One region of the Diaphorobacter sp. LR2014-1 genome, then DNA from elsewhere that is predicted to be linked to it. Evidence: predicted binding sites of a transcription regulator. Region 1 holds the regulator's gene; each other region holds the start of a gene.

Region 1 (3,273 bases):
CCGCGCCGAGCTGCGCCGCTACCGCGAGGCCACACTGACCGACGAGCTGGCCGGCGCCCTCATCGTCTACAACAACCTCACGGACGTGTTCACCGTGGATGGGCAGAAGACCGCGCCCGCTGGCGCCACTGCCGGCACGCCGGGCGGCCGGGTGCGGGCGGTGCTCGCGCCCAAGGAGCCTGCCTCGGGCACCAGCGCCACGCCGCCTGTGCGCACCGAGCCGCCCGCGCTGCGTACCAGCCCCAGCCTGGACGGCGCGAAGTGAGCGCGGCCTTGGACGATGCGCGCATGAGCGAAGGCGTCAGCCGCCTGGAGGCACTGCACCTGGAGAAGTCCTACGGCAGCCGCAAGGTGGTCAAGGACGTGTCCGTGGTCGTGCAAAAGGGCGAGGTGGTGGGCCTATTGGGCCCCAACGGCGCCGGCAAGACCACGTCGTTCTACATGATCGTCGGCCTGGTGCGCAGCGACGGCGGCCGCATCAGCATCGACGGGCAGGACGTGACGGACATGCCCATCCACCGGCGCTCGCGGCTGGGCCTGTCGTACCTGCCGCAGGAAGCCTCGATCTTTCGCAAGCTCAATGTCGAAGACAACGTGCGCGCGGTGCTGGAGCTGCAGACCGACGAGGCCGGCCGCTCCCTGCCGCGCGCCGAGGTGGAGCGGCGCCTGACCGCGCTGCTGCAGGAACTGCGCGTGGACCACCTGCGCAAGTCGCCTGCACTGGCGCTGTCGGGCGGCGAGCGCCGGCGCGTGGAGATCGCGCGCGCGCTGGCCACGCAGCCGCGCTTCATCCTGCTGGATGAGCCCTTCGCCGGCATCGACCCGATCGCCGTGATCGAGATCCAGCGCATCATTGGCTTTCTCAAGGCGCGCGGCATTGGCGTGCTGATCACCGACCACAACGTGCGTGAGACGCTGGGCATCTGCGACCACGCCTTCATCATCAGCGACGGCCAGGTGCTGGCTCAGGGTACGCCGTCGGACATCGTCGACAACGCGGAAGTGCGCCGGGTGTACCTGGGCGAGCACTTCCGCATGTGAGAGTGATGGGCGACCACGGCGCGATGCAGGACCAGACAGTGGGTTGCAGGCCATGAAGCCCGGCCTGTCGCTGCGCGTCTCGCAGCACCTGGCGCTCACACCGCAGTTGCAGCAGTCGATCCGCCTGCTGCAGCTGTCCACGCTGGAGCTGGCCCAGGAGGTCGAGCAAATGCTCGACGAGAACCCCTTCCTGGAGCGCACGCTGGAAGAGGCCCCGCGCGAGGAGTTCGGCCTGGCCCAGGCCGATGCACCGGTGAGCGAGCAAGACCGAGAAGTCGAAGATGCTATTTATTCAGGAGCTGTCAGCGCAGGGCAGGAAAGCGCTACAAGCCAAAATGATGCAGAAACCTCCACAGCCGAATCCACGGCCGAACCCGCGGACTGGGAAGGCGACGGCTCGGTAGACCTGGCGCCCGACGACAGCGAGTGGGGCGGCGACGCCCCGGCACGCAACGGTGCCGGCGCGGGGAGCGACGACGAGGTGGACGCCACCGAGCTGGCCCGCAGCCAGGAGTCGCTCACGGCCTTCCTGCACCGCCAGGCGCTGGCGCTGCGCCTGTCCGAGCTGGACATGGCCGCGCTGCGCTTCCTCATCGAATCGCTGAACGACGACGGCTACCTGGACGAGTCGCTGCAGGACCTGGCCGCCAGCCTGGCGGGCACCGAAGACCCCGAGCAACTCGATGAATTGGTGCACCGCTTCACAGTCGCGCTGCGCCTGCTGCAAAGCCTGGAGCCCGCGGGCGTGGGCGCGCGCGGACTGGCCGAATGCCTCACGCTGCAGTTGCGTGCGATGGACCAGGACGAAGAGGGCGACCCCGACGTGATCCAGGCCGCGCTGGCCATTTGCGGCCAGCCGCTGGACCTGCTGGCCAAGCGCGACGTGCGCCGCCTGGCGCAGGCCTGCGGCACCAGCGAAGAGCGCACGCGCGCCGCGATGGCCTTGATCGCGCGGCTGGAGCCACGCCCGGGCAGGCGCTTTGCCGACGTGGACCGCAACATCATCGTGCCCGACGTGATCGTCAAGAAAACCGGCCGCGGCGGACAGCAGAACTTCAGCGTGCAGCTCAACCCGGACGTGATGCCGCGCCTGCGCGTGCACGACATCTACGCCGGTGCGTTGCGCGGCGGCCGTGGCGAAGGCCACCAGGCGCTGCAGGCACGGCTGCAGGAGGCGCGTTGGTTCATCAAGAACATCCAGCAGCGTTTTGACACCATCCTGCGCGTGTCGCGCGCCATCGTGGAGCGGCAGAAGAACTTCTTCGTGCATGGCGAACTGGCCATGCGCCCGCTGGTGCTGCGCGACATTGCCGATGAACTGGGCCTGCACGAGTCCACCATCAGCCGCGTGACCACCGCCAAGTACATGGCCACGCCGCAAGGCACCTACGAACTCAAGTATTTCTTCGGCTCGGGGCTGGGCACCGAAACCGGCGGCAACGCCTCCAGCACGGCCGTGCGCGCGCTCATCAAGCAGTTCATCGCGGCCGAGAACCCGCACAAGCCGCTGTCGGACAGCCAGATCGCCGAGATGCTCAAGGAGCAGGGCATTGAATGTGCGCGCCGCACCGTGGCCAAATACCGTGAGGCGCTCAAGATCGCCCCGGCCAACATCCGCAAGGCACTTTGAACCATGGCACGCGTCGTCTTCGACCTTCCCCCGCACTTCGGCTTCAGTACCGAGCTGCAGATCTACATCAGCCATGTCAACCAGGGCGGGCACCTGGACAACGCGCAGTTGCTCAGCCTCGTGTCCGAGGCGCGCGTGCGTTTCTTCAAGTCGCTGGGCTACCCCGAGGCCGACGTGGCGGGCCTGTCCACCGTGGTGGGCGACATCGTGGCGCAGTACAAGTCCGAGGCGTTCCACGGCGAGACGCTGCGCGTGGAGATGACGCCGCAGGACTTCAACCGCTACGGCTTCGACCTCGTCTTCCGGTTGACCGAGAAGAGCCAGGGGCGCGAGATCGCGCGCGGCAAGACCGGCATCGTCTTCATCGACCGTGCGGCCCGCAAGCCCGCACCCATTCCTGAATCCGTGCTCCAGCCATTGCTGCAGCGCGCAGCACAGCCGCAATGAACCAGCTTCAACTCTTTTTGCCCTGCGCCGCTGGCGTGGAGGGCTATCTGGCCGACGAGGTGCACAGCCTCACGGGGCTGGCCGGGCAGGACCTGCTCGTGGGCCGCGCGGGCGTGCTGCTGCGCGCCTCCTGGCGCGACGCGCTGCGCCTGAAC
Region 2 (3,273 bases), on a different contig from region 1:
GGGGCTGGCGCAGTCCCCGGCGCAGCCGCTGCGGCTGGCGCTGGTGGCCGACGTGCATGCCGGGCTGTTCGTGCGCGACTGGCAGGTGCAGCGGCTGGTGGACCGGCTCAATGCGCTGGATGTGGATGCGGTGGTGGTGGCGGGCGACTGGACCTACGACCCGCCGCGCGACCTGCACGCCGCGCTGCAGCCGTTTGCCCGGCTGCGCCACCCGGTATGGGGCGTGCTGGGCAACCACGACACTGCAGCGCCCGGCCCGCCGCTGGCGCAGGCCCTGCGCCAGGCCTTGCAGAACCACGGCGTGCAGCTGCTGGACGGGCGGCGCCTGCGGTGGCGCGGCTGGGATGTGGTGGGCCTGAGCGACCGCTGGGGCGGCGATCCGCGCAGCGAGGCAGCCCGCCTGCTGCCGCCGGATTCACCCACGGCGCCCCGGCTGGTGCTGGCGCACCAGCCCGACACGGCGACGCTGCTGCCGGCGGGCAGCGCCAGCCTGGTCCTCAGCGGCCACACGCACGGTGGCCAGATCACGCTGCCCTGGCTCACGCGCCACTGGGTGCTGCCGGGCATGAGCGAGCAGGGCTGGTTTGAAGGCCTGCATGCCACGCCCGCAGGGCCGTTGTTTGTGACCACGGGCGTGGGCACCATCGGCCTGCCGGCGCGGCTGGCCGTGGTGCCGCGCATCGACGTGCTAGTGCTGCACTGAGCAGCTTTCCGTGCGCAGACCCTTGCGCCGCGCCAGCCCCAGCCCGGCCAGGCCCAGGCCCAGCAGCGCAAGCGACGCGGGTTCGGGAACGCCATTGCCGGGCGTGCCAGGGATGTAGGTGTCGGCCGTGATGCGCACGTTGTAGCCGTTCACCGAGCCGTGGTCCTCCAGCAGGATCTGCAGGAAGTGCGAGCCAGCCGTCAGGTCGCCAAGGGATAGGCTGTATTCGCCCGGCGTGACGGAACCCGGGCCGCGCGCACCAAACAGGTACACCCCGTCCAGCCACAGAAAAATGCCGTTATCCACGCCAAAGCTGGCGGTGACCCCGGTGGCGCCCAGGGTGTCAAACCGGTAGATCGCGGCGACCTCGGTGCCGACCGCCCACGAGTTCGGGATGGGAATGGGCGCGCTGCTCCAGTTGGAGTTCAGGCTCAAAGGATTCGTGAGCCAGTTACCCAGCACCCCGCTGGCGGCCGACAGATTGGGCGCGGTGGGGTAGGTGGCGGCGCAGTCATTGGAGGTGGGGAAGGGTTCCGCGCAGGTGTCGGTGCCTGTGTTGGACAGGTTCAGCAGCGTGCCGATGCTGTTGTTGTAGTAGCCCGGGTCGCTGGTCTGAACCAGCGTGACGGCGGCAGATGCGCCCAGCGGCAGCAGCATGGCAGAAAGCAAAAGTGAGCGTAGTGTTTTCATTTTTCACTCCTCGGGTGAACCGGCATGGGGTTGGGGTGTGCCGCGGCGGCGCTCTTTGAACAGCAGGTGACGCAAAGGCCGCGCCCCCACGCCAAAGCAAGAAGCGTGCGGGCGCGCCCTGGTGCTGCCAAGTGCTTGATTTGTTTGCATTTTTGGCAAGCCAGAGCGACGCGCAGGCAGGCCTATGTAAAGAAACCCGACCTGCGCGACGCGCACTGGCGGCGGCCTGCCCCGGCCGCACCGGCCCCCGCGCCATGCTGCGCCGATAATCCGCCCCCATGCACATCCGCTTTACCAAGATGCAGGGCGCGGGCAACGACTTTGTGGTGCTCGACGAGACCCAGGGGCTGCTGGGCCTGACGCCTGCGCAGTACCGCTTTCTGGCCGACCGCCACTTTGGCGTGGGCGCCGACCAGATCCTCACCGTGCGCCCCTCGCCCGGCGCGGGTATCGACTTCGAATACGTGATCCACAACGCCGACGGCGGCCAGGTGGAGCAGTGCGGCAACGGCGCGCGCTGTTTCGCGCGCTATGTGCGCGACAAGGGCCTCACCGCGCAGGACACGATCCGCGTGCAGACCATGGCCGGCGTGATCGCCCCGCACCTGACCGCCGACGGCCGTGTGACGGTGGACATGGGCCGCCCCGAGCTGGAGCCGGCGCGCGTGCCGTTCGACACCACGGGCCTCGCGCCCGTGTCGCAAGGTTCAGGCCAAAAATGGCCCCTGGCGCTTGATGGACAGGCGTCAGCAGCTACGCTATTAGTAGCAGTGGTGTCCATGGGCAACCCGCACGCCGTCCAGTTGGTCGACGATGTGGACACTGCCCCCGTGGCGCAGACCGGCCCCTTGATCGAAAGCCACCCGCGCTTTCCCCAGCGCGTGAACGCGGGCTACCTGCAGATCGTGAACCGTGGTGAAGTGCGCCTGCGCGTGTACGAGCGCGGCGCGGGCGAGACGCTGGCCTGCGGCACGGGCGCCTGCGCCGCCGTGGTGGCCGGCATCCGCCTGGGGCTGCTGGATGCGCGCGTGCAGGTGCACACGCGGGGCGGCCTGCTCACCATCGACTGGGCCGGCGGCTTGCAAGACCCCGTGTTCATGACCGGCCCCGCTACCACCGTCTTCGAAGGCGAGATCGACATTCCGGACGCTTTATGACCTCTTCCTCTCCCGTATCCCCCATCACCGAAGACGACATTGCGCACTTCCTGGCGAACACGCCGGGCTTCTTCGAGCGCCATGCCGAGTTGCTGGCCAGTGTCACCATCGCCAGCCCCCACGGCCAGCGCGCCGTGAGCCTGCACGAGCGCCAGGCCGAGATGCTGCGCGAGAAGATCAAGGGCCTGGAACACCGCGTGATGGAGATGGTGCGCCACGGCACCGAGAACGCCGCCATCACCCAGAAGATCCACCAGTGGACGCGCGAGGTGGCCGCCGTGCGCGATGCGGCCCGCCTGCCGCGCGCCGTGGAGAACGGCCTGCGCACGCTGTTCGACGTGCCACAGGTCGCGCTGCGGGTGTGGAACGTCGCGCCCGAGCACGCGGGCCTCGTCGCCACCCAGCCGGTGAGCGAGGACCTGCGCCTGTTCGCCTCGTCGCTGACCATGCCGTTCTGCGGGCCCAACCTGGGTTTCGAGGCCACGGCCTGGCTGCCCGAGGCGGGCGAGGTGCAGTCGCTGGCGCTGCTGCCGCTGCGCGAAGGCGCGATCGACAGCGCCGACCAGCCGGCCTTCGGCCTGATCGTGCTGGGCTCGCACGACCCGCACCGCTTCGAGGCCACCATGGGCACGGAATTTCTCTCGCGCATGGCCGAGCTGGCCAGCTCGGCGCTGTCGCGCATGCGATGAAAAAGTGAGCGGCTTGCGCTGGATGGATAAGGAT
Region 3 (3,273 bases), on a different contig from region 1:
TGTCGTACTCGACGGGATGCACGGCCATGCGGAAGCGCGTGACTTCCTGCATCTTCAGCTCGATGTAGGCGTCGAGCATGGAGTCGGTGAACACGCCGCCCTTGGTCAGGAACGCGCGGTCCTTGTCCAGCGCTTCCAGCGCCTGGTCCAGGCTGTGGCACACGGTGGGCACCAGCTTGTCTTCCTCGGGCGGCAGGTGGTACAGGTCCTTGGTAGCGGCTTCGCCCGGGTGGATCTTGTTTTCCACGCCGTCCAGACCCGCCATCAGCAGGGCCGCAAAGCCCAGGTAGGGGTTCATCAGCGGATCGGGGAAGCGCGCTTCCACACGGCGGCCCTTCGGGTTGGCCACGAACGGTATGCGGATGGAGGCCGAGCGGTTCTTGGCCGAGTAGGCCAGCTTCACCGGCGCCTCGAAGTGCGGCACCAGACGCTTGTAGCTGTTGGTGCCAGGGTTCGTGATGGCGTTCAGTGCGCGGGCGTGCTTGATGATGCCGCCGATGTAGTACAGCGCGAAGTCCGACAGACCCGCATAGCCGTCGCCGGCGAACAGGTTCTTGCCGTCCTTCCAGACCGACTGGTGCACGTGCATGCCCGACCCGTTGTCGCCGTGGTAGGGCTTGGGCATGAAGGTGGCGGTCTTGCCGTAGGCGTTGGCCACGTTGTGGATCACGTACTTCTGCAGCATGGTCCAGTCGGCACGCTCCACCAGCGTGCTGAACCGGGTGCCGATCTCGTTCTGGCCGGCACCGGCCACTTCGTGGTGGAACACCTCGACCGGAATGCCCAGGGATTCAAGGATCAGGGACATCTCTGCGCGCATGTCCTGCGTGCTGTCGACCGGGGGCACGGGGAAATAGCCGCCCTTGGTGGTGGGACGGTGGCCACGGTTGCCGCCTTCGAGCTTGGCGCCGGTATTCCAGGGGGCTTCGTACTCTTCGATCTCGTAGAAGGTGTGGTTGGGATCGGTGCTCCAGCGCACGCCGTCGAAGATGAAGAACTCGGGCTCCGGGCCGAAATAGGCCGTGTCGCCCATGCCGGAGGCCTTCAGGTACGCCTCGGCGCGCTTGGCGATGGAGCGCGGGTCGCGGTCGTAGGCCTTGCCGTCGGCCGGCTCCACCACGTCACACGCCATGATCATGGTGGTTTCTTCGAAGAACGGGTCGATGTTGGCGGTGTTCGGATCGGGCATGAGCAGCATGTCCGACGCCTCGATACCCTTCCAGCCGGCGACCGACGAGCCGTCGAACGCATGGCCCGAGGCGAACTTGTCTTCGTCGAAGTGCGAGATCGGCACGGTGACGTGCTGTTCCTTGCCGCGGGTATCCGTGAAGCGGAAGTCCACGAACTTGACTTCGTTTTCCTTCACCATCTTCATCACGTCTGCAACGGTCTTGGCCATCAGGGTTCTCCAGGGATAGAAGTGCTCATCAACAATGATGCGCACAGAAAAGCAGTTTGCGTGCCAGCGAATGGGGACACCCGTACGGGGCAAGCCGGGCGCAGAGCCCCGCGGCGGCGCACCAATCGCGTGCAGGATTTTAAGTGGCCCGCCTTCTTACCATTTGCGCACCATTTCAGGGCCTATGGACGCACCTGTTTGGTGCAAACCTTCCTGCAGCGCCTGCCACGCGGCCGGCACCAGGGCAGCGGCCCCCTTGACGCCCAATTCCACATGGCGCCCGTGCACCGGATGGTCCACGCTCGGCAGGCTGAACACCTTGATCCCCGGATGTCCGGCCTCGACCCGCTCCATGAGCGGGGTCAGCGCGGCCTCCATCGCGCCATAAAGCACGACGGAGCGCTCCATCTGCGGCTGCTGGTTGAACCACGGGGCACAGTAATGCTGGAGTGCCCAGTCCACCATAGGCCAAGCCATGACCGGGAACCCCGGCACGAAATGCACCATGCCGCCCCCAGGGCCGTCACACGAGAAGCCGGGGATCTTGTTGTAAGGGTTGGGAATGATGCGCGCGCCCTCAGGAAAAACGCCCATGTTCAGCCGATGCAGATTGTCGGCGCGGTCGGGGTCGAACGCCTCGCCCTGCTCCCGTGCCACATCCTGCATGCGCTCGGTGATCAGGCGCTTGGCCTCGGGGTGCAGGACCAACGGGCGCTGCAGCGCGGCCGCCGCGCACTGGCGCGTGTGGTCGTCGGGAGTGGCACCAATGCCGCCGCAGCTGAACACGATGTCCGACGAGGCAAAGGCCCGCTGCAGCGCCGCCGTGATGCGCGGACGGTCGTCGCCTACGTAGTCCGCATAGGACAGCGCAAGCCCGCGTGCCGCAAGCAGTTCGATGACCTTGGCGAGGTGCTTGTCCGCCCGCTTGCCCGAGAGGATTTCATCGCCAACGATGATGAGGCCGAAAGCCGGTGTCATGGGTTGTCCTGCAGGTGAGACGAGGATGGCAAAGAAGGCGCTGGCGTTGCGGGCGCGGCGGTTGCAGGCGTATCGCCCGGCGGCCGTTCGCCTCGCTGCTCGCGCAGCTGTTGCAGCGCGGCCAGACAGAAATGCGTGAACCACAGCGATGAGAAGGCGAACACCAGCGTGTAGATCCAGATGGCGATCGGCACCAGGACGAGGAACGCCGCTGCGAACACCACGCCCGACGCCCAGACAATGCCGGGCGCGGCCCCTAGAAATCCGCTCAGCACGCCAATGCTCAGCAGGCTGAGCTGATGGCGCTTGAAAATCTCCTGCCGCTCCGGCTTGCTCGCGTGTTCGGCCAGTGCGTCAAAGGCCATGACCCGGTAGGTGAGCCATCCCCAGATAAGCGGAGGCAGGATCAACACCAGCGGCGGGACCAGCCACAGCGGCATGGACAGCACCAGCGCAATGAGCGCCGCGATGGTCGACCCCAGAGACCACAGCACGCTGGCGAGGAATGAACCGCCCCGCTTGCGCTGCAGTTGCGCAAAACGCCGCTGCGCCACCAGAGTCACGATGGCAGGGGCCATCAATACGGCCACCGCGAGCACGCAGACAATGACGATCAGTGGCGTGGCGCCCATGAGCACCAGCAGCGGCGCTAGCGCCACGGGCAGGTTATCCACGCCAAAGTTGTGCAGCCACCCCCACAGCAGGCCCAGCCAGGTGGAGCTTTCCAGCGCCGTCTGCGTCCAGGCCACGGCAGTTGTCCAGAACAGGTAGCCGCCGCCCAGCGCCACCACCGTGATCAGCACCAGCGGCAACAGCGACAGCGCAATGACGCGCGGCATCAGGCAATAGCCCACTGCGCGCCAGAAGGAATCGATGAAAAGCCCCATGCGCGCGAG

Evidence for each region. The regulator sigma-54, encoded in region 1, starts transcription at its own class of promoters, with help from an activator protein. The targets are predictions, from matches to a motif close to TGGCANGNAANCTGCTTT.
Region 2: a site for sigma-54 is predicted at 1,487-1,504, ahead of BV908_RS22595 (PEP-CTERM sorting domain-containing protein). Genes of this name have one in related genera too.
Region 3: a site for sigma-54 is predicted at 1,448-1,465, ahead of glnA (type I glutamate--ammonia ligase). Genes of this name have one in related genera too.

The regions. Positions count from the first base shown of each region.
Region 1 covers NZ_MTBE01000024.1:22,785-26,057, reverse strand. The annotation lists gene lptA (lipopolysaccharide transport periplasmic protein LptA) at 1-265, shown strand, start outside; gene lptB (LPS export ABC transporter ATP-binding protein) at 289-1,041, shown strand; gene BV908_RS15340 (RNA polymerase factor sigma-54) at 1,094-2,671, shown strand; gene BV908_RS15335 (thioesterase family protein) at 2,675-3,118, shown strand; gene BV908_RS15330 (THUMP domain-containing protein) at 3,115-3,273, shown strand, end outside.
Region 2 covers NZ_MTBE01000002.1:294,972-298,244, reverse strand. The annotation lists gene BV908_RS03275 (metallophosphoesterase) at 1-703, shown strand, start outside; gene BV908_RS22595 (PEP-CTERM sorting domain-containing protein) at 689-1,393, opposite strand; gene dapF (diaminopimelate epimerase) at 1,672-2,550, shown strand; gene BV908_RS03260 (DUF484 family protein) at 2,547-3,239, shown strand.
Region 3 covers NZ_MTBE01000029.1:9,219-12,491, reverse strand. The annotation lists gene glnA (type I glutamate--ammonia ligase) at 1-1,399, opposite strand, end outside; gene BV908_RS16820 (molybdopterin-binding protein) at 1,556-2,377, opposite strand; gene BV908_RS16815 (EI24 domain-containing protein) at 2,374-3,264, opposite strand.